DNA from 3 places in the Pantoea sp. Lij88 genome. Region 1 is predicted to be linked to each of the others. Evidence: predicted binding sites of a transcription regulator. Region 1 holds the regulator's gene; each other region holds the start of a gene.
The links. Region 1 encodes CRP, which controls carbon source genes, mostly activating them, when cyclic AMP is high. Its sites were predicted from a motif close to ATGTGANNNNNNTCACAT; they were not measured.
Positions count from the first base shown of each region.

Region 1 (6,808 bases):
TCTGCGAGCTGGGCGCGCAGGTTCAGGTGGTGCGCAACGATGCCATCACCCTGGAGCAGATGGCGGCGCTGCCGCTGACCCATCTGGTGATCTCCCCTGGCCCCTGTACGCCTTCAGAGTCCGGCATCTCGCTGGCAGCGATCCGGCACTTCGCCGGGCAGCTGCCGGTGCTGGGCGTCTGCCTGGGGCATCAGGCGATTGCGCAGGCGTATGGCGCACAGGTTGTACGCGCGCGTCAGGTGATGCACGGCAAAACCTCCGCGATTCAGCACACCGGCCAGGGCGTGTTCCGCAATCTCAATAATCCCCTGACCGTGACCCGCTATCACTCGCTGATTGTGCAGCGCGATTCTCTGCCCGACGCATTCGAGGTGACTGCCTGGACGGTGCGTGATGGCGAGCCTGACGAGATTATGGGATTCCGCCATAAAACTCTGGCGCTGGAAGGCGTTCAGTTCCATCCCGAAAGCATTCTCAGCGAGCAGGGACATCAGTTGCTGCGCAATTTCCTTGCGCAATAAGTTGCCTTTGAGTGATTTTTTATGCATATTTTGTGATTATTATTTCAATGCAGCACAACAATCATCCAGATGGGGTTACTAATGGCAGCGGAAAAAATTGCGGTCACGCGGGAAACGTTCGATAACGTTATTTTGCCTGTTTATGCACCTGCGCAGTTCGTGCCGGTTAAAGGCAAGGGCAGCCGTGTATGGGATCAGCAGGGCAAAGAGTATATCGATTTCTCGGGGGGTATCGCCGTCACCGCACTTGGACACTGCCATCCCGCGCTGGTGGAGACGCTGAAAAGCCAGGGCGAGACGCTGTGGCACACCAGCAACGTCTTCACCAACGAACCGGCGCTGCGTCTCGCCAGTAAGTTAATCCAGGCGACCTTTGCTGACCGTGTTTTCTTCGCCAACTCCGGTGCCGAAGCCAACGAAGCCGCCTTTAAGCTGGCGCGCTACTACGCCTGCAAACGTCACAGCCCGTTTAAAAGTAAGATCATCGCCTTCCATAACGCTTTTCATGGCCGGACGCTGTTTACCGTCACGGTTGGCGGCCAGCCAAAATATTCTGACGGATTCGGTCCGAAACCGGCGGATATCGTTCACGTGCCGTTCAATGACCTGGACGCGGTGAAAGCGGTGATTGACGATCATACCTGCGCCATCGTGGTTGAACCGATTCAGGGTGAAGGCGGCGTGGTGCCCGCGACGCAGGAATTTATGCAGGGACTGCGTGCGCTTTGCGATCAGCATCAGGCGCTGCTGGTGCTGGATGAAGTGCAGAGCGGCATGGGACGCAGCGGCAAGCTGTTCGCCTATGAGCATTATGGCATTCAGCCCGATATTCTGACCTCAGCCAAAGCGCTGGGCGGTGGCTTCCCGGTGAGCGCCATGCTCACCACCAACGAGATCGCCTCGACCATGGCGCCGGGCGTGCATGGCACCACCTATGGCGGTAATCCGCTGGCCTGCGCCATCGCCGAAACGGCGCTGGATATCATCAATACGCCAGACGTGCTGGAAGGCGTTGAGATGCGTCGCCAGCACTTTGTTACGGCGCTGAAGGCCATCGACGCGAAGTATGATCTCTTCAGCGACATTCGCGGTAAGGGGCTGCTGATAGGTGCGGCGCTGAAACCTCAGCATGCAGGCAGATCGCGCGACATTCTGAATGCCGCCGCCGCTGAAGGCGTGATGGTGCTGGTGGCCGGAACCGACGTAATGCGTTTTGCGCCGTCACTGATTATCGAACCGGCCGACATTGAAGAGGGCATGAGCCGCTTCGCCACCGCCGTCGGCAAAGTGCTCAACGGCTGACTTAGTTTTTACGTAAGCGTCGGATCAGCCAGCGGCCATGTTGCGGTCGCTGGTTCCACGCCAGCGATGAAATGGTGTACATCACGCTCAGATGATCGAGAATGCGCCGCACATGCTGCTCCACCACCGTGATCGGTCCCTCAGTGATATTCTCCAGGTCATCCAGCAGGTTCACCTGCGAGCTTTCACCATCATATTCCAGCCGCTGCTGACACCGCTGCAGCGCGATTTCACAGGATTGCAGATAGCGTTCAGCCAGTGAGGCCGTCAGCATGGTGTGCTCGCGCGCCAGAATCGTTATCGCATTGATATGCTCGACAATAAACTGGCTGTGCGTGACCCAGAGCCGCATATCACTCAGATAGCGGGCGTTGAATGCCGGTTCCTGCATCGCCTGATTGAGTGAGTTAAACAGCGCATTGTGAGCCTGATTCACCTTCACGCGCTGATAAGCCAGTTTCTCGGGTGACTGTTCGTCGCCCAGCAACAGCCGCAGCGCATCCTGATAGGTTTCCAGCGCGTCATGGGCATTCTGCCGCAGTAAGCCGCTCTGCCACTGCGGCCACAGCCACAGCATCCCGCCAAAGGCGATCAGACAGCCCATCAGCGTATCCATCAGTCGCGGCAGCAGAAACTGCGCGCCATTCAGCGACAGCAACTGCAGCGAGTAAACCGCCGTGACCGTAAAGCCAATCATCGACCAGCCATAGAACTGGCGGGTAAAGCGATAGCTGATAAAGGTTATTGCCAGCATGATCATCAGCACCAGCGACTCCGGCACGGCCAGGCGCAGCGTGGCGGCCGCGATGACCAGACCGGCAAAGGTGCCCAGCGCCCGGTGCTGAATGCGGACACGGGTGGCGCTGTAGCCGTTCTGGCTGACGAACATAATGGTCATCAGGATCCAGTAGGGCTTAGGGATGTTGAAGAACAGCGCCAGCGCGCTGCCCAGCATCAGCATGACCGCAAAGCGACCGGCCGTGCGCAGCGCCGACGAGCGAAACGAGAGATAACTGCGCAGCGCCGGTAACAGCGGCAGACGGCGCTGGCGGTCCGCCATCAGATCGCGCTGATACAGGGGTTTCTGGGTGCGCAGGACCCGCGCAATGCGGTTGAAGTGGTAAAGGCAGAAGTTACCTACCGGATTGTCGGGATGCTGATGGGCGATCTTCTCCAGCGCGCCGAGCTGTTTATCCATCGCAAAGCGATCGGGTAGCTGGTGATAAAGGATGTTATCCGCCAGCACCCGCAGCCGGGCCGAGATGGTTTTGGCATTCCAGCGGATGACCGCTTCGGCATGGCTCTGTTCGACCAGCTTCTGCACCTCTTCCGGCCGATGCAGGCTGACTGAGATGTGCTCCTGCAGATCCAGCGCCACCTGAAAGGCGCGCGTCAGCCGCTTATGGCTGTGATCGCGGCTGGCCGACAGCATGTGCATCTGCTGATAACAGGTGTTGATCAGATCGACCACTTTCTGCTGACGCGCCAGCAGCGGCGGCAGGGCCTTTTCCGGATCGGTGAGCTGAGTCAGCAGGGTATATTTAGCGTCGCAGTAGTTAGCCAGCTCGCGGTAGATGAGGCTGAGGCTCTCGCGCATCGGCTGCTCTTTCCACAGCCAGAACCAGAACCAGTTAAACACCCCATACCAGAGCGTGCCGCCGATATAGAGCAGCGGGGTGACATAGATGGGCATGCGGCCAATCAGGCTGAGGGTAAAGATAGCGGCGATAAGGGTGCCGGGCAGCAGGCGGCCATGCAGCGGACTGATTTCACCGGTGACGCCGAGCAGCAGGGGCATGGCGAAGAGGATCAGCGGCAGTGGGATAGCATGCAGGGTGAGCCACTGAATGAGAAAGCTGCCGAGGGCAAACAGGCTGCCGCCAACAATGAGACGTTTGAAGAAGCGTTTATGCGGGGTATCCAGACCGGCGATGTTGCAGCAGGCGGGCACTAAGGAGAACAGCAGACCTTTTTGCAGGTCGCCAGCCAGCCAGCCCAGCGCCACCGGCAGACAGAGCACCAGCGTTTGCCGCAAGGCGTAGTTAACTTCAGGATGGTAAATGATTCGACGCCACATCGGCCCAACACAAACAATAACGGCGTGATGTTGCCATCACGCCGTGGGTGACAGGAATTAACGGGTGCCGTAAACGACGATGGTTTTGCCGTGTGCGGAGATCAGGTTCTGATCTTCCAGCATCTTCAAAATACGGCCCACGGTTTCGCGTGAACAACCAACAATCTGGCCAATTTCCTGACGAGTGATTTTAATTTGCATGCCGTCGGGATGCGTCATGGCATCTGGCTGTTTCGCCAGGTTGAGCAGGGTCTGTGCAATGCGCCCGGTGACGTCGAGGAAAGCGAGGTTACCCACTTTTTCAGACGTGACCTGCAGGCGACGCGCCATCTGCGATGAGAGTCGCATCAGGATGTCGGGGTTAACCTGGATCAGCTGACGGAATTTCTTGTAAGAAATCTCCGCCACTTCGCACGCGCTTTTCGCACGTACCCAGGCGCTGCGCTCCTGGCCTTCTTCGAAGAGGCCAAGCTCACCAATGAAATCGCCCTGATTCAGGTAGGAAAGAATCATCTCTTTGCCTTCTTCATCTTTAATCAGAACCGCGACGGAACCTTTCACGATGTAGTAAAGCGTTTCAGCTTTTTCACCTTGGTGAATCAGCGTACTTTTGGATGGATACTTGTGAATATGGCAATGGGACAGGAACCATTCGAGTGTAGGGTCTGTTTGCGGTTTGCCGAGAACCATTCGCTATTATCCTCTGTTGTAATCGTGCCCAAAATACAGGGGGCAGTTTTCCCTGTCAGGCGGTGAAAGCTTCAAGCGTTTCCATTTCAGGAAATCATTCGGGCCGCATCAGGCGCAGTGCGCATCATCCTTCCCGGCTTCGTCATCGGGTGACGAAAAATATTTTCAGCACTGTTTGTAGCACAGCTTTTGCCGACTGTCTTCTGTTGTCTCGCTTCAGCTACAGGCGGATTTCTCTGGATTGCTGTTTACCAGGCGAAAGCGTACTCTGGCGACAAAACAGCGTATTCCGGAGCAAAAATCATGCAGGCAAGAGTGAAATGGGTAGAAGGGCTGACATTCCTCGGAGAATCCTCATCCGGCCACCAGATACTGATGGATGGCAATTCGGGTGATAAAGCGCCCAGCCCAATGGAGATGGTGCTGATGGCGGCCGGTGGATGCAGCGCGATTGATGTGGTTTCAATTCTGCAAAAAGGCCGCAATGATGTGGCTGATTGTGAAGTAAAACTGACCTCAGAACGTCGTGAAGAGGCGCCGCGAATCTTTACGCACATCAACCTGCATTTTATCGTGAGTGGTAAAGCGCTCCAGGATAAAGCGGTCTCACGCGCCGTGGATCTTTCTGCTGAAAAATATTGCTCGGTGGCCATCATGCTGGGTAAAGGTGTGACGATGACGCATAGCTATGAAGTGGTTGAGCTGTAATGGCCGCAGGGATCATCGCAGACCTGTTAACTTCACTTCTAGTGTCTGATGCAGGTTGCTTTAAGACTGTGCCTGCGCAGAGAACCGGGTCAGATCGGAAAGACACAAAAACCGCCATCCATGGCATGCTCGGCCCGCGCGATTACGCACCTCATCCCTGAGGTGCGCCCGTTGCCGGGCCAACGCGTTGCGTTGTTCAAAAACGCTCCCGGCGTTTTTGTCCCAGGCGCGGGACGCTTTCCTCTTCTGACCCGGTTCCCTGCGTGTTGAGCTTATCTGTTGCTGTCAGATTCTTTGTATGCAGGTTTTGTTTGTAGCGGCCTTACTGAAACCGGATGCGGTTGCCGGACGTGAAGCGAAGGGAGCATACGCCTGTAGCAAAGCATAGCGGGCCAGGGACAAAAACGCCGGGAGCGTTTTTGAACAACGCAACGCGTTGGCCCGGTACGGGCGCACCTCAGGGATGAGGTGCGTAATCGCCCGCGCTGAGCCTGCCAGGGATGGCGGTTTTGCGTCTTTGCGAAAGGCGTATGCTCCCTGCAGCCTGCTCAGCAGTAAGCCTTTATCCGCAGAAAAGCCGGTTTTAAATTTTGCGAAAGGCATCTGCTATCTGAGGGTTTTTTGCTGACCTCTTACTCTATCCGTTTACCTTCCATCAGCCGTTTTACCAGCGGGCCCATGATCAACTCCATCGCCAGACCCATTTTGCCGCCGGGCACGACGAGCGTATTAATGTGCGAGATAAACGATCCCTGCAGCATCGCCAGCAGATAGGGGAAGTCGATATCTTCCAGCGCCTGAAAGTGAATCACTACAAAGCTCTCATCCAGTGACGGAATGGCGCGGGCCGCGAACGGGTTTGAGGTGTCGACGGTCGGGACGCGCTGAAAGTTAAGGTGTGTGCGTGAGAACTGTGGCGTGATGAAGTTGATGTAATCCTCCATCGAGCGCACGACGGAATCCATCACCGCTTCGCGTGAATGACCGCGCTCGCCGGTGTCGCGCACCAGCTTCTGAATCCACTCCAGGTTAACAATCGGCACCACGCCAACCAGCAGATCGACCTGTTCCGCGACGTTGTGCTGCGCCGTCACCACGCCGCCGTGCAGTCCTTCATAAAAAAGAATGTCGGTGTTCTGCGGCAGTGGCTGCCAGGGCGTAAAGGTGCCGGGCACCTGATTCCACGGCACCGCTTCATCGTAGGTGTGCAGATATTTACGCGACTGCCCCTGTCCGCTTTGACCATACTCTTTAAAGCTCTGCTCCAGCAGACCAAAGTCATTGGCTTCCGGGCCGAAATAGCTGACATGACGTCCTAAATCGCGCGCCTTACGAATCGCCATATCCATTTCAGGGCGGGTAAAACGGTGAAAACTGTCACCTTCCAGCTCGGCCGCATGGAGATCGAGCTGCTGAAAGATTTTGCGAAACGCGAGGCTGGTGGTGGTGGTTCCTGCGCCGCTGGAACCGGTCACCGCGATAATGGGATGACGTGCAGACATAGAAAAGC
Region 1 is NZ_CP118269.1:416,088-422,895, forward strand. Features, by position in the region: gene PU624_RS05760 (aminodeoxychorismate/anthranilate synthase component II) at 1-521, shown strand, start outside; gene argD (bifunctional acetylornithine/succinyldiaminopimelate transaminase) at 603-1,823, shown strand; gene PU624_RS05770 (YccS/YhfK family putative transporter) at 1,825-3,900, opposite strand; gene crp (cAMP-activated global transcriptional regulator CRP) at 3,958-4,590, opposite strand; gene PU624_RS05780 (OsmC family protein) at 4,894-5,298, shown strand; gene PU624_RS05785 (phosphoribulokinase) at 5,931-6,800, opposite strand.

Region 2 (6,808 bases), 190 kb from region 1:
GGTATGCTGCTGTCCGCCGGGTTTACCGCCGTGGTAACCCGCGCGACGGATACCTCCAGCGCCGTGACGCTGATTGGCATGGCGCTGTTCTGCATCCACTTTGCCGGCACGTCATGCTGGGGACTGATTCATGCCAACGTGACTGCGCGCATGACCGCCTCGGTCGGCAGCATCCAGAACTTCGCCAGCTTTATCTTCGCCTCGTTCGCGCCAGTCATCACCGGCTGGGTGCTCGACACCACCAAATCGTTCAGCCTGGCGCTGATGATTTGTGCCTGCGTCACGCTGGTTGGCGCACTCGCCTACCTGCTGCTGGTGCGCCAGCCGATCACCGACGGCGAATAATCACGGCTGACGGCGCGGCGTTTACGTCAGCGCCGTCAGGGTGACTCCATGTTTCGCACCGTAACGCTGAATACCTGTCATCACCTTCTCCGCGCTCAGCGCAGGTGGCGGTGGCAACAGCGGTGCCCGTTCACGCAGCGCCGAGTCGAAGCGGGCAAACGTCGCAAAGTCACGCGGATATCGCTCTTCATCCACGCCGATTAAGACCCCCTCATCACGCGCATGGGACAGCAGCCCCCGCCAACGATCAATCTCCGCCAGCCCGATACTGTCGGTGCCGTGAGAAAAGAGCATCATGTCGATGTTACGGAACGGCGGCTGTTTTTCGAGGAAGCGTTGCAGCGCTGACGCCGAGGATTCGCTGCTGAAGCTCAGCCAGAATGGAATTGACTGCTGCTGCTGCGTACACCACGGATCCATCAGCAGGAAGCTGTCCACCGTTAGCCGGGTCGGTAAAATGCCCGCCGCCAGATACCAGTCGCGGTAGATCTCCGCCACCACATAACTCATCGCTTCCGGGTCTTCATAGCGAATCTCCATCAGCTTCCAGTTCTGCGCTTCGGCCAGCTTTTTCAGCGGCGCAATCAGATAGCCATCCAGTCCCCACTCCGCTTCCGGCACCCGGTCGGTGATGGCTGGCGGTGTCCAGCGCTCCCGATCAACGCCATAGCGCGCCAGATATTCCGCCACGCGCGGACCACCCTGCATAAACTCTTTTTCGCTGGCCCCGCCCGGCGCACCGAACTGAAAGAACGAGCGATCGCTGGTGCGCGTCACCGGCCACTGCTGGGTGCAGTGATTGATAAACAGCGTGGAACCGGCGGGCAGGCTCCCCATCAGAAATTCGTTGAAGGCCAGCGGCAGTTCACGCAGTTTCAGCCGGAAATAACGCATCTGATCGAGCATCAGACGATCCTGATTCGGATCGTGCATGTGGTGAACGGCCAGCCGTGGCCAGGCGGCCAGCAGCGCGGCGGCCACCTCTTTGCCCTGCTCAAAACTCGCCTGGGCATCATCCGGATCGTTGCTGGCGGCCCGAACCGGACAGAGGAAGGTTTGCGGCAGCCACGGCACGTTCATCGCCGACGCCAGATGCACCAGCGCGCCATTCGACGAACCGATAAAGGCCGCCGGATAATCCTGTTGTGGATACTCACTCACCATCCATTCCGCGATGCCTTCTATATCCAGCTCGCCCGCCTGCCGCAGGCTGATGCCCTCGGCCATGCCACCCAGCGCATAGCCCCACTCACGCAGCCCGGTCGGCAGACGATTCAGCGAGGGCAGCAGCCGGTCGAGCGTCGGCGACTGGCTCGGACTGGCAAAGGGGCGATCGTGCAGCGCATTCGCCAGCGCCAGCAGCATGGCGGCGGCAGAATCAAAACGGGCGATGCCCTTGGGCGGTTTACTCATGCTGATTCTCCTGCTGAATGCGCGCCAGGAAGGGGCGGATGGCGTTGCAGAAACTCCACGGATAGACGTAATGCAGCGTATGGGTGCCGTCGCGCAGCGTCAGGCGCTCACTGCGCGGCATCAGCGCGGCAAGCTCATCCAGCCAGCGCGCCGGGCAGATCGGATCGCGCGAGCCACGCAACAGTAACGTCGGCGCGTTGATATAAGTGAGGCGATGCTCGATGTGGTCGCGCATCATGACACGCAGCGTACCAAACGCGCGCCACAACCCCGCTTTGGCATAGTCGATGCGCGCCAGCGAACCCGGCGAACGGTGCGCCTCCAGTCCGGTGTTGCGCCAGCTGCGCCACAACTGACGTGTGAGACTGCGCGCATGGCGATCCACCGTCGGCCCCTGCAGCACCAGCCCCGCCACCGCCTGCGGATATTTCACCGCCAGCGCGGCCAGAATCTGGCAGCCAAAAGCGTTGCCCACCCAAATGGCACGCTGAAAACCGTTGTGCTGCAGCCAGAGCCAGAGGGCTTCCGCCTGCTGATCCACCGTCATGATGGGTGCGGAAGGTGGCAGCATGCTGGCCCCAAAACCGGGCAGATCCGGCACCAGCACGTGATAGTCGCGACCCAGCGCCAGTGCCAGCGGCTCCATCGCCCGGCCCGACATCACCAGACCGTGAACCAGCACCACCGGCAATCCCTGATCCTCATTGGGCGTGACGCGGGTAAACATGCGCCAGTCACCTACCTGCTGAAAGTAACCCGCCAGCCCGGCGTGATGACTGCGCGGTGACACCGGCGGCGTCTGTTTCAGCGCCTGCCAGCGTTTCATACCCCAAAGCGTAGCCGCCACACCTAATCCCACGCCTGCCACAATCGCTGCCTGTTTTCGTCGATGCTTCTGGATCATCCGCTGCTCCTGGTTTGGGGAGAATAATTCAGTGTAGGACGGGATCGGGTTGGTGGCGGGTTAATGGGGAGTTGCGGAGGGTGAATTCTGGTGGAGGGTCTGTCAGATGTAAGCGGGAGGGCAAGGACGGCAGTGAATGATGTGTGTACGCTGTGAGCGAGAAGCGGACATGAGAGCCAGTGTTTTCACGTCTGCGTTTACGCAGAGGATCTGAGTCAACGATTTCAGGCAATAAAAAACCCGCACTGGGCGGGTTTATTTTATTATCAGCAGTGCTTATCTGCTCAGACTAATGTCTTCATCGCTATTGTAGGCGTCGCTGATAATGAGCGCGGCTTACAGCGCTGTGACGTTGCCAGCTGCAGGGCCTTTAGCGCCATTTTCAATGGTGAAGGAGACTTTCTGACCTTCATCAAGCGTTTTGTAGTTATCACCCTGGATAGCAGAGAAATGCACGAAGACATCTTTGCTGCCGTCATCGGGAGTGATAAAGCCAAAACCTTTATCAGAATTAAACCATTTTACTAAACCAGTCATTTTGTCAGACATAGATATTTCCTTAATCGATTAGCCACTAAGAGCGGCGAAGATGGCCTGTAGTTAGAGATTTACTTATTGGGCACTTAGGAGGAGGCTTTCGAAGAAGGATATCTGTGGATAACACTTGAACTGAAGACTACTTTACTAAAACTGCTTTCATAAGGTCTGTGTTCCAAACCGATGACGCATTAAGACATAGCGATAATAATTTAGCAATGTATATGCTTATTTATTTTAACCATTTAAACGCTCAGATGGCTGAATGGCGAGAGGAGGCACACAAATAAGATGCACCAGAAGTGCCAAAACGCGGGTTTAAATCAGCAGAAGCAAGGACAGAAAAAACAGAGAAGGTGATAATCACAGGTCGATCCCTGACCGCGATTATCGAGGGTTTCTTGCGGGGTGCTTAGTACATGGCACCCGGCGGTACGTGTTTGAACGTCTCAACGTAAGCGCGGAACACGTGTTTAAGAATGCGTTTCATGAAATACCTGATTCAAATTTAGTTGAAGATATACCGAAAAAGTATAGCCGCTGTGCGTTTTAACAGCAAATAAATTTGAACCAGATCACAAAAATGCCGCTTTTATGTGCAAAAGCCCTAGGCGGTGTAGCCGAGATGCTGCAACAGAATGGTGGAGCCAACGGCGATTAACACCACGCCACCCAGCACTTCCGCCCATTTGCCGAGTACCGGACCGATAAAGCGCCCGACTAATACGCCGGTCGTCGCCATCACGGTGGTGGCGGCACCAATGGTGAGCGCGGTGGTGATGATATTCACCTGCAGGAAAGCCAGACCGACACCGACCGCCAGCGCATCCAGGCTGGTCGCAACGGCGGTGGTCGCCAGGACCATAAAGCCATGGCTTTGCGGGGCTTCGCAGGGTTCTGCGACAGCAGTCTGACGGAAACCTTCCATCATCATACGGCCACCCAGAAACGCCAGCAGAGTGAAGGCAACCCAGTGATCCCACGCCATGATGTAACGGCTGGCAGCCAGGCCAAGTGCCCAGCCAATCAGTGGGGTCAGTGCTTCAATAGAGCCGAAGATCAGACCGGTACGCAGCGCTTCTTTAAAACCAGGACGATGCAATGTGGCACCTTTGCCCAGTGCAGCAGCAAACGCGTCCATCGACATACCCAGCGCAAGAATTAAAGTGGCAATAAAGGTCATGATTTATTCACCTGGGGCGAAAAAGCGGCAATTCACGCTGAATTCACCACACAAAGTGTTCAGTTATGAAAAAGTGGGCGCAGTCTACCACGCAAAGGCACAGATAAAAAGACAGTAAAATCAGGGATTTAAGTATAGCAAAGGCTATAACTCTTATCATTCGCTATGAATCGCGCTAAGTCGATGGTGCTAAAGCCTTTTCTGACCCTTTCCTTTGCCCTGCAACGCCCCGGATGGGCGTATTGCCGCACGCCACCATTGAACCGTGTCGCCGATTACCGGAGAATGCCGGGCTGATAAATAGGGGATACCGGTTATGAATAACCCTTTTGAGACGTTGATCGTGCCTGGCGGCATTCTGCTGCTGGGTTTTCTCTCAGCACTACTGCTGCCCGCGCCCGCCTTTAGCGTGACCGTGGCGCAGCATCTGTTGCAGATGTTCCATTTGCAGGATCTGAATCAGCTTTACACGGTGGTGTTTTGCGTCTGGTTTTTGCTGCTGGGCACCATAGAGTTTTTTGTTATCCGCTTTGTCTGGCGTCGCTGGTTCAGGGGCTGATCGCCTGCGCATCGACCAGCGCTTTTAGTCGTTCGGCGCTGCGCGCATAGCCTTCACGCGGCAGATGTGCCGCCCCCAGCACCAGACCCGCACCGCGCTGATCGGCCTGCTGATACCAGATCGACAGCGGCGAGGGCGCCATGCCCCACTCTACCGCCTGCTGCGCAATCAGCTCATCCGGCGTACCGGCAGGTAAGCGGACAATCACCGCCAGCCCGGCGCGTTGCAGGTCGGGAAAGTGAGGATGGAGCGCCGCGATCATCTGTTCCAGTCGCTCATGATAGACGCGCTTCATGCGCCGCAGATGCCGCATAAAGTGACCTTCCCGCAGAAACTCCGCCACCGCGTTGTGCAGCAACCCTGAGGATGCGGGCGAAAGTAACGCGCAGACCTCCCCGAAGCGCGTCGCCAGTGCGGGCGGAACCACCATAAATCCGAGCCGAAGTTGCGGCGTCAGCGTCTTGCTGAAAGTGCCGATGTGCAGCACCCGCCCTTCGCTGTCGAGCGCTGCCAGTGCTGGTGCGGCGCGATTGCCGGGCTGAAGCTCACCCAGATAGTCATCTTCGATAATCCAGCGCTGCTCGCGGCTGGCCCAGTTCAGCAATTCATGGCGGCGCGCGAGGCTCATTGTCATGCCAAGGGGTGCCTGCTGTCCCGGTGTGACCAGCGCGAAAGCGGCCTCCGGCGCGCGGGCAATGCCGGCCTCCACCTGCAACCCTTCATCGTCAACCGGCACGGCAACCGGCGTAACACGCAGCGCTTCGACTGCGCGACGCGCCACCCAGAATCCGGGATCTTCCAGCCAGGCCGTTTTGCCCTGAAAATCCATCGCCAGCCCAATCAGCCCCATCGCGCCCGCATAGCCGCTGGTGATAATGATCTGGTCCGCCTGACAGCGCAGGCCGCGCGCCACCGCCAGATAGGCCACCAGCGCCTGACGCAGCGCTAAGCTACCGCGCGGATCGGGATAGCTGGCCGGTCTGCTGACCTGCATGCGCGCCTGACGCTGCAGGATGCGCAGCCAGACTTTGGCCGGGAACGCATCGCTGGCCGGAATGCCCATCTGAAAGGTCAGCGGTGGCGCTTCAAACTCTTCTATACCCTCCGGCAACGGGCGTTCAGGACTGGCACTGGCCGGTTTTAACGGCAGTAATGGGCTGACGAAGGTACCCGCCGCGCCTCTGGCCTGCAGAAACTGACCATCCACCAGCATGTCATAGCTGGCACGAACGGTGCCGCGCGCCACACCGAGCTGCGCCGCCAGATCGCGGCAGGAGGGCAGACGCGCGCCGGGCTGTAAGCGCCCTTCACCAATCGCCTGTTCAATCAGCTGCCGCAGCTGTTCGCTGAGACCGCGGGATGTTCCGCGCTGCAGTGTCAGCACAGAAAGCGGCGATGGACCAGTCAGACTCTCATTTTTTGGCACTTTATCTGCTCCATTGAAAAGCCGAAAATCGCCTTATCAACCCCAGGAGGCAATAAGATGAGCGAACGTATCGATTTTCACAGTGCAGCACCGGCAGGCATGAAAGCGCTGGGCGGCGTTTACAGTTATCTGGCACAAACCGATCTGCCGCTCACTTTACTGGAACTGCTGTTCCTGCGCATATCGCAGATTAACGGCTGCGCCTACTGCATTGATATGCATACCAAAGCGCTGAATAAAGCGGGCATGGGCTGGGATAAGATCGTACTGACCCAGGTCTGGCATGAATCCGGCACGCTGTTCAGTGATAAAGAGAAGGCGGCTCTTCACTGGGCTGAATGCCTGACGCTGATTGCTCAGCAGGGCGCGCCAGACGATTGCTATAACGCACTGACAGCTCACTTCAGTGAAAAGGAGATTGTCGATCTGAACATCGCGATT
Region 2 is NZ_CP118269.1:230,203-237,010, reverse strand. Features, by position in the region: gene PU624_RS04955 (MFS transporter) at 1-345, shown strand, start outside; gene PU624_RS04950 (hypothetical protein) at 367-1,758, opposite strand; gene PU624_RS04945 (alpha/beta fold hydrolase) at 1,751-2,662, opposite strand; gene cspE (transcription antiterminator/RNA stability regulator CspE) at 2,999-3,211, opposite strand; gene azuC (stress response protein AzuC) at 3,612-3,689, opposite strand; gene mntP (manganese efflux pump MntP) at 3,807-4,382, opposite strand; gene PU624_RS04930 (DUF1158 domain-containing protein) at 4,699-4,941, shown strand; gene pdxR (MocR-like pyridoxine biosynthesis transcription factor PdxR) at 4,931-6,367, opposite strand; gene PU624_RS04920 (carboxymuconolactone decarboxylase family protein) at 6,425-6,808, shown strand, end outside.
Region 2: a site for CRP is predicted at 3,763-3,780, ahead of azuC (stress response protein AzuC). Genes of this name have one in related genera too.

Region 3 (6,808 bases), 340 kb from region 1:
CTTTTGACGACACGTTCACCACGATAGAGAGCGTCGCGATATCTGGACGGGCATCGACCGTTGCCTTGCCTGAGGTCACCACGTGCGGTCCGTTTGGTAACTCATCAGCGTGTACGCCAGGCAATGCCCCGGCGCTCATGATTGCGGCCAGAGCCAATGCTTTCAGTTTCATGAAAGTCCTCCTTGAAAAGGTCACTATGACGGCTTCCAACTGGCGAAGCCCAAAAGCGCATCGGTATGCGCCATGCTTTGAGTGGTCATTATGACAAAAGTTCGCCCTCAGCGCGGCAATTACCGCCACGGATCGGGGCAGAGATCAAAAACCGGCAATCCCCTGGCGCGCAAGCTGCAGGGCGATAAACCCCATCACAGCCCCCACCAGCAGGTTAATAATACGCTGTGCTTTCGCGGTTCTCAGGCGTGGTGACAGCCACGCGGCCAGCAGAGCCAGACCGAAGAACCACAGGATCGACGCGCTGATGGTACCCAGCGCAAACCACTGACGCGCCGTGGTGGTTGGCAACTGACCGCCAAGACTGCCGAGCACCACAAAGGTGTCGAGATAGACGTGCGGGTTGAGCCAGGTCACCGCCAGCAGCGTCGCGATAATGCGCCCCCGGCTCTGCTTTAACGGCTCGCCATCCGACAGATCGGCGTCGCCGCGAAAGGCGCTTCGCAGTGCACCGCAGCCATACCAGAGCAAGAAGGCTACGCCCGCCCAGGTGATGACCATCAGCAGCAGCGGAGACTGGCTCAGCAAGGCGCTGCCGCCAAAGATGCCGCCGCATATCAGCAGAATATCGCTCAGCGAGCAGAGTGCTGCCGTCGTCAGGTGATATTGACGCTTCACACCCTGATTCATTACAAACGCGTTTTGCGGCCCCAGCGGCAGGATCAGCGCGGCACCCAGGGCAAGCCCCTGAAAGTAGAGAGATAACACAGGATTACGTCCTCACATCGTCAGATGTGGAGAAGTATAAAGAGAGAGGATGATTAGCGGAAATTGAAAGAATTAATCTGCGATTAGCAAAGTTAATGGGCGACAGATGCCGCCCATTGACTGATTACTGCGGCTGAACCTGCGTTTCGGCGGCTTCAGGCGCGGATTTCTGATGCAGATGCACATCCATCTGCGGGTATGGAATGCCAATGCCTTTTGAATCCAGCGCACGCTTGAAATTCTTCAGCAGATCCCAGTAAACATCCTGCAGGTCTCCGCTATTGCTCCAGCAACGCACGACAAAGTTCATTGAAGATGCAGCCAGTTCGTTAAGACCGATCTGAATGCCCTTCTCTTTCAGTACGCGGCTATCGGCTTCAACCACCTGCTGCAGTAAGGCGATCACTTCATCTACATCCGCTTCATAAGCGACGCCAATGATAAATTCGTTGCGACGAACCGGCTCACGCGAGAAGTTGACGATGTTTCCGCTGATAATCTTACCGTTTGGCACGACGACAATTTTGCCATCACCGGTGCGGAGCGTGGTGGAGAAAATCTGCACATGCAGCACGGTGCCCATCACGCCGCCCAGATCGACGAACTCGCCGGTGCGGAACGGACGGAAGGTGACCAGCAGAACGCCTGCAGCCAGGTTTGAGAGCGACCCCTGCAAGGCCAGACCCACGGCCAGACCAGCAGCACCCAGAACGGCAATCACCGAGGCAGTCTGTACCCCAATGCGTCCCAGCGCGGCGATAATGGTGAAGGCGATAACACCGTAACGCACCAGTGCGGAGAGGAAGTCCGCTACGGTCGCGTCGATGTGACGGGCGAGTAGCAGGCGATTCACGGCATTAGAGATGATACGGGCGATGAGCATCCCGATAATCATGATGGCAATAGCCGCAACGATATTCACGGCATAGCTGATGATCAGCGCCTGATTGCGAACCAGCCAGTTACCTGCGTTATTTAAGCCGTCGACGACGTGTAAATCTTCCATTAATAAGCCCTGTTGTTAGATTCCCACCGGGAATGAAAAAACTGCCAGATGACATCCGACACCCTGCCATCAAGGGTAATCAATTATCCCCTGAAGTGCCAAACCGTCGGGCGTTTGAGTCCTTTTTTCCAGAAATGATGTATAAAAAAAGGCCCTTCCGGGCCTTTTTTGTACTGACAAAAATATTCAGTTACAGAACGTCGACAGCGTTAAGCTCTTTGAAAGCCTGCTCCAGACGCACGACCATAGAGGCCTGGGCAGAACGCAGCCAGACGCGTGGATCGTAGTATTTCTTGTTTGGCTTGTCGTCGCCTTCCGGGTTACCCAGCTGCGACTGCAGATAGCCTTCGTTCTTTTTGTAGTACTGCAGGATGCCGTCCCAGGTTGCCCATTGGGTATCGGTATCGATGTTCATCTTGATCACGCCGTAGCTGATAGACTCTTCGATTTCTGCAGCAGAAGAACCTGAACCGCCGTGGAAAACGAAGTCCAGCGCGTTGTGCGGCAGGCCATGTTTTTCACAGACGAATTTCTGCGAATCACGCAGAATGGTCGGGGTCAGTTTCACGTTACCTGGCTTGTAAACGCCGTGTACGTTACCGAATGAAGCCGCAATGGTGAAACGCGGGCTGATAGCATTCAGTTTTTCGTAGGCGTAGTTCACATCTTCTGGCTGGGTGTAAAGCGCTGATGCGTCCATATGGCTGTTATCAACGCCATCTTCTTCACCACCGGTGCAGCCCAGTTCGATTTCCAGCGTCATGTCGAGTTTCGCCATGCGCGCCAGGTACTTGCTGCTGATTTCGATGTTCTCTTCCAGTGACTCTTCTGACAGGTCGATCATGTGAGAAGAGAACAGTGGCTTACCGTTTTTCTGGAAGTACTCTTCACCCGCGTCCAGCAGACCGTCGATCCATGGCAGCAGTTTCTTAGCACAGTGGTCAGTGTGCAGGATAACCGGCACGCCATACTGCTCTGCCATCAGGTGAACATGCTGTGCTCCGGAGATAGCGCCGAAGATTGCCGCGCCCTGTGGTTTGTCAGTTTTGAAGCCTTTACCGGCGATAAATGCAGCACCACCGTTAGAGAACTGGATGATGATTGGCGCTTTAACTTTCGCCGCTGCTTCCAGTGCCGCATTGATAGAGTCGGTGCCGACGCAGTTCACGGCTGGCAGTGCGAATTTGTTCTCTTTCGCAACTTTGAAGATCTTCTGTACGTCATCACCAGTGACAACGCCGGGTTTTACGAAATCAAAAATTTTAGACATGATTGTGTCCTGTTTCGTGACCGTTGTTCCCCTTGAGGAACGTCGATTTAAACGCCCAGACGGGCAAGACTTCAGGCGATGCCGCGAGACATCGCCCCCAAAGGATTACTGCTTCGCACGCTCTTCCAGCATGGCAACTGCAGGCAGTTTTTTGCCTTCCACGAACTCAAGGAACGCGCCGCCGCCGGTAGAGATGTAGGAAATTTTGTCTTCGATGCCGAACAGGTCGATAGCCGCTAAGGTATCGCCGCCGCCTGCAACAGAGAAGGCATCGCTGTCCGCAATGGCGTTAGCCACGATCTCGGTGCCTTTACGGAAGTTAGGGAACTCAAACACGCCCACCGGGCCGTTCCACAGGATGGTTTTAGCATCTTTCAGGATGGCAGCCATGGCCTGAGCGGTTTCATCGCCAAAGTCCATAATCTCTTCGTTATCCGCCACTTCCGAAACCTTTTTCACGGTCGCAGCCGCAGTTTCAGAGAATTCTGTGCCGACGCGTGAGTCAGTTGGAACCGGGATGCCGTGCTGATCGCGCAGGCCTTTAGCCGCTTCAACGAAGTCTGGTTCATACAGTGATTTACCGACATTGTTGTCGATAGCCACGAAGGTGTTTGCGATGCCGCCGCCCACAATCACGGTGTCCGCGATTTTGACCAGAGACTGCAGCACGTCAAATTTGGTAGAGACTTTAGAGCCGCCTACAACAGCCACCAGCGGACGCTCCGGGTTGCTCATGACTTTACCCAGTGCTTCCAGCTCTGCAGAGAGCAGTGGACCGGCACAGGCGATAGGGGCAAATTTGCCGACGCCGTGGGTAGAAGCCTGTGCGCGGTGCGCCGTACCGAACGCGTCCATCACAAATACGTCGCACAGGGCAGCGTATTTTTTAGACAGCGTTTCGTCATCTTTCTTTTCGCCTTTGTTAAAGCGAACGTTTTCCAGCACAACCAGTTCGCCAGCGCCAACGTCAACGCCATCGAGGTAATCTTTTGCCAGGGTCACGGTAGTGCCGCTCAGCTTGTCTTTCAGGTAGTTAACTACCGGCAGCAGCGAGAACTCTTCGTTGTATTCACCTTCGGTCGGACGACCCAGGTGAGAGGTAACCATTACTTTCGCGCCCTGTTTCAACGCCGCTTCAATGGTTGGCAGAGAAGCACGGATACGTGCATCAGACGTCACTTTACCTTCTTTAACTGGTACGTTCAGATCGGCACGGATCAGAACGCGTTTACCAGCCAGATCCAGATCGGTCATCTTAATTACAGACATGGTGAATCCTCTCGTTGATTCTCATAAGTTTTGCCAGACGCAAACCGCGTCTTACCTGAAACCGCTTGCGGCCATCGCTAACGTCGTGTCGAGCATTCGGTTAGCAAAGCCCCATTCATTGTCACACCAGACCAGGGTCTTGATAAGGTGTTGACCGCTTACCCGCGTTTGTGTTCCGTCCACAATGGCACTGTGCGGATCATGGTTAAAATCTACTGAGACTAACGGTAATTCCGTGTAGTCAACTATACCACGAAATGCCCCTTCTGCCGCGCTTCGCAACAAGGTGTTAACGTCACATGCCGTTACCGCGTTATGCACAGAAACGCTGAGATCAATGGCCGTCACGTTAATCGTCGGGACGCGAACGGCTATCGCCTCAAAGCGATCGTTGAATTTCGGAAAAATACGGGTAATGCCTGCCGCCAGACGGGTATCCACCGGGATGATCGACTGACTGGCGGCGCGGGTGCGACGCAGATCGCTGTGATAGGCGTCGATCACCTGCTGATCGTGCATCGCCGAGTGGATCGTGGTGACGGTGCCGGATTCGATACCAAACTCATCATCCAGCAGTTTGATGACCGGGATAATGCAGTTCGTGGTACAGGAAGCGTTGGAAACAATGCGGTCGCTGGCGGTCAGATCCTGCTGGTTAACACCGTACACAACGGTGGCGTCGAGATCGTTTCCGCCGGGATGGGAGAACAGGACTTTTTTAGCACCCGCCTGCAGATGGGCTTCGCCATCGGCCCGTGAGCCATAGACGCCGGTGCAGTCCAGCACCACATCCACGTCGAGTTCACGCCACGGCAGATCGGCAATGTCTGCACGGTGCAGAATGCGCAGGGTATCGCCCCCTACCCACATGACATCGCGCTCCTGGCGGACATCAAAAGCAAAACGGCCATGGCTGGTATCGTATTTCAGCAGGTGCGCCATGCCGGTCGCTTCTGCCAGCTCGTTAATCGCGACCACCGTGATCTCTGCACGTCGGCCCGTCTCATAGAGCGCGCGCAGGACATTGCGTCCAATCCGGCCAAAACCATTTATTGCTACCCGTACCGTCATTTCTCTCCTGCCACGTCAGACTGAAAAAAACGTGCCGTTAGCCTGAGCGTTTCACTGCACTTTGTACAGGAGATTCTTACCCGGCATTGTCCGAAATCAGGGCGGTCTGCCCGACGACTGAAACGGTTCAGCCAGAATAATAGAAGGAAGGAATAACGGGAATGACTGCGATCAATCTGACTGCTTAAATTTGGATCTGCGTCACAAATTGAAGCCTGAATCGGTTATTACTGGAGGAATAAAAAAGGAAAAGGGACGAAAGGCTCGTCCCTCTGATTTCACTGCCAGACGGGAACTGACCCGCCTGGCCGGTTTTTACGCCAGCAGCGCTTTCGCTTTCGCGACCACGTTGTCGACGGTAAAGCCAAACAGTTCGAACAGCTGATCCGCAGGAGCCGATTCGCCGAAGCTGGTCATTCCCACGATAGCGCCGTTCAGGCCGGTGTATTTGAACCAGTAATCGGCAATGCCCGCTTCGATAGCCACGCGAGCGCTGACCGCTTTCGGCAGCACAGATTCACGGTATTCGTCGCTCTGCTTGTCGAAAGCATCCGTTGACGGCATAGAGACCACGCGCACTTTGCGGCCTTCGCTGCTGAGTTTGTCCCAGGCACCCACAGCCAGTTCAACTTCTGAACCGGTGGCGATCAGGATCAGCTCAGGCGTACCGTCGCAATCTTTCAGCACATAACCCCCACGCGCCACGTTAGCCAGCTGTGCAGCATCACGTTCCTGCTGCGCCAGGTTCTGACGGGAGAAGATCAGCGCCGTCGGGCCATCCTGACGTTCGATGGCATATTTCCACGCCACGGCAGATTCGACCTGGTCACATGGACGCCACAGGCTCATGTTTGGGGTGGTGCGCAGGCTCGCCATCTGCTCAACCGGCTGATGCGTCGGGCCATCTTCGCCCAGACCGATAGAGTCGTGGGTGTAGACCATGATCTGACGGATCTTCATCAGTGCCGCCATACGCGCTGCGTTACGCGCATATTCAACGAACATCAGGAAGGTCGCGGTGTAAGGCAGGAAGCCGCCGTGCAGCGCCAGACCGTTGGCGATAGCGGTCATACCGAACTCGCGCACGCCGTAATGGATGTAGTTACCCGCAGCATCTTCGTTGATTGGCTTAGAGCCAGACCAGATAGTCAGGTTGCTCGGCGCCAGGTCGGCTGAGCCGCCCAGGTATTCCGGCAGGATTTTACCAAAGGCTTCAATAGCATTCTGAGAAGCTTTACGGCTGGCGATCTTC
Region 3 is NZ_CP118269.1:755,188-761,995, reverse strand. Features, by position in the region: gene PU624_RS07500 (oxidative stress defense protein) at 1-172, opposite strand, end outside; gene argO (arginine exporter ArgO) at 317-940, opposite strand; gene mscS (small-conductance mechanosensitive channel MscS) at 1,065-1,946, opposite strand; gene fbaA (class II fructose-bisphosphate aldolase) at 2,137-3,216, opposite strand; gene pgk (phosphoglycerate kinase) at 3,322-4,485, opposite strand; gene epd (erythrose-4-phosphate dehydrogenase) at 4,537-5,556, opposite strand; gene tkt (transketolase) at 5,872-6,808, opposite strand, start outside.
Region 3: a site for CRP is predicted at 5,746-5,763, ahead of epd (erythrose-4-phosphate dehydrogenase). Genes of this name have one in related genera too.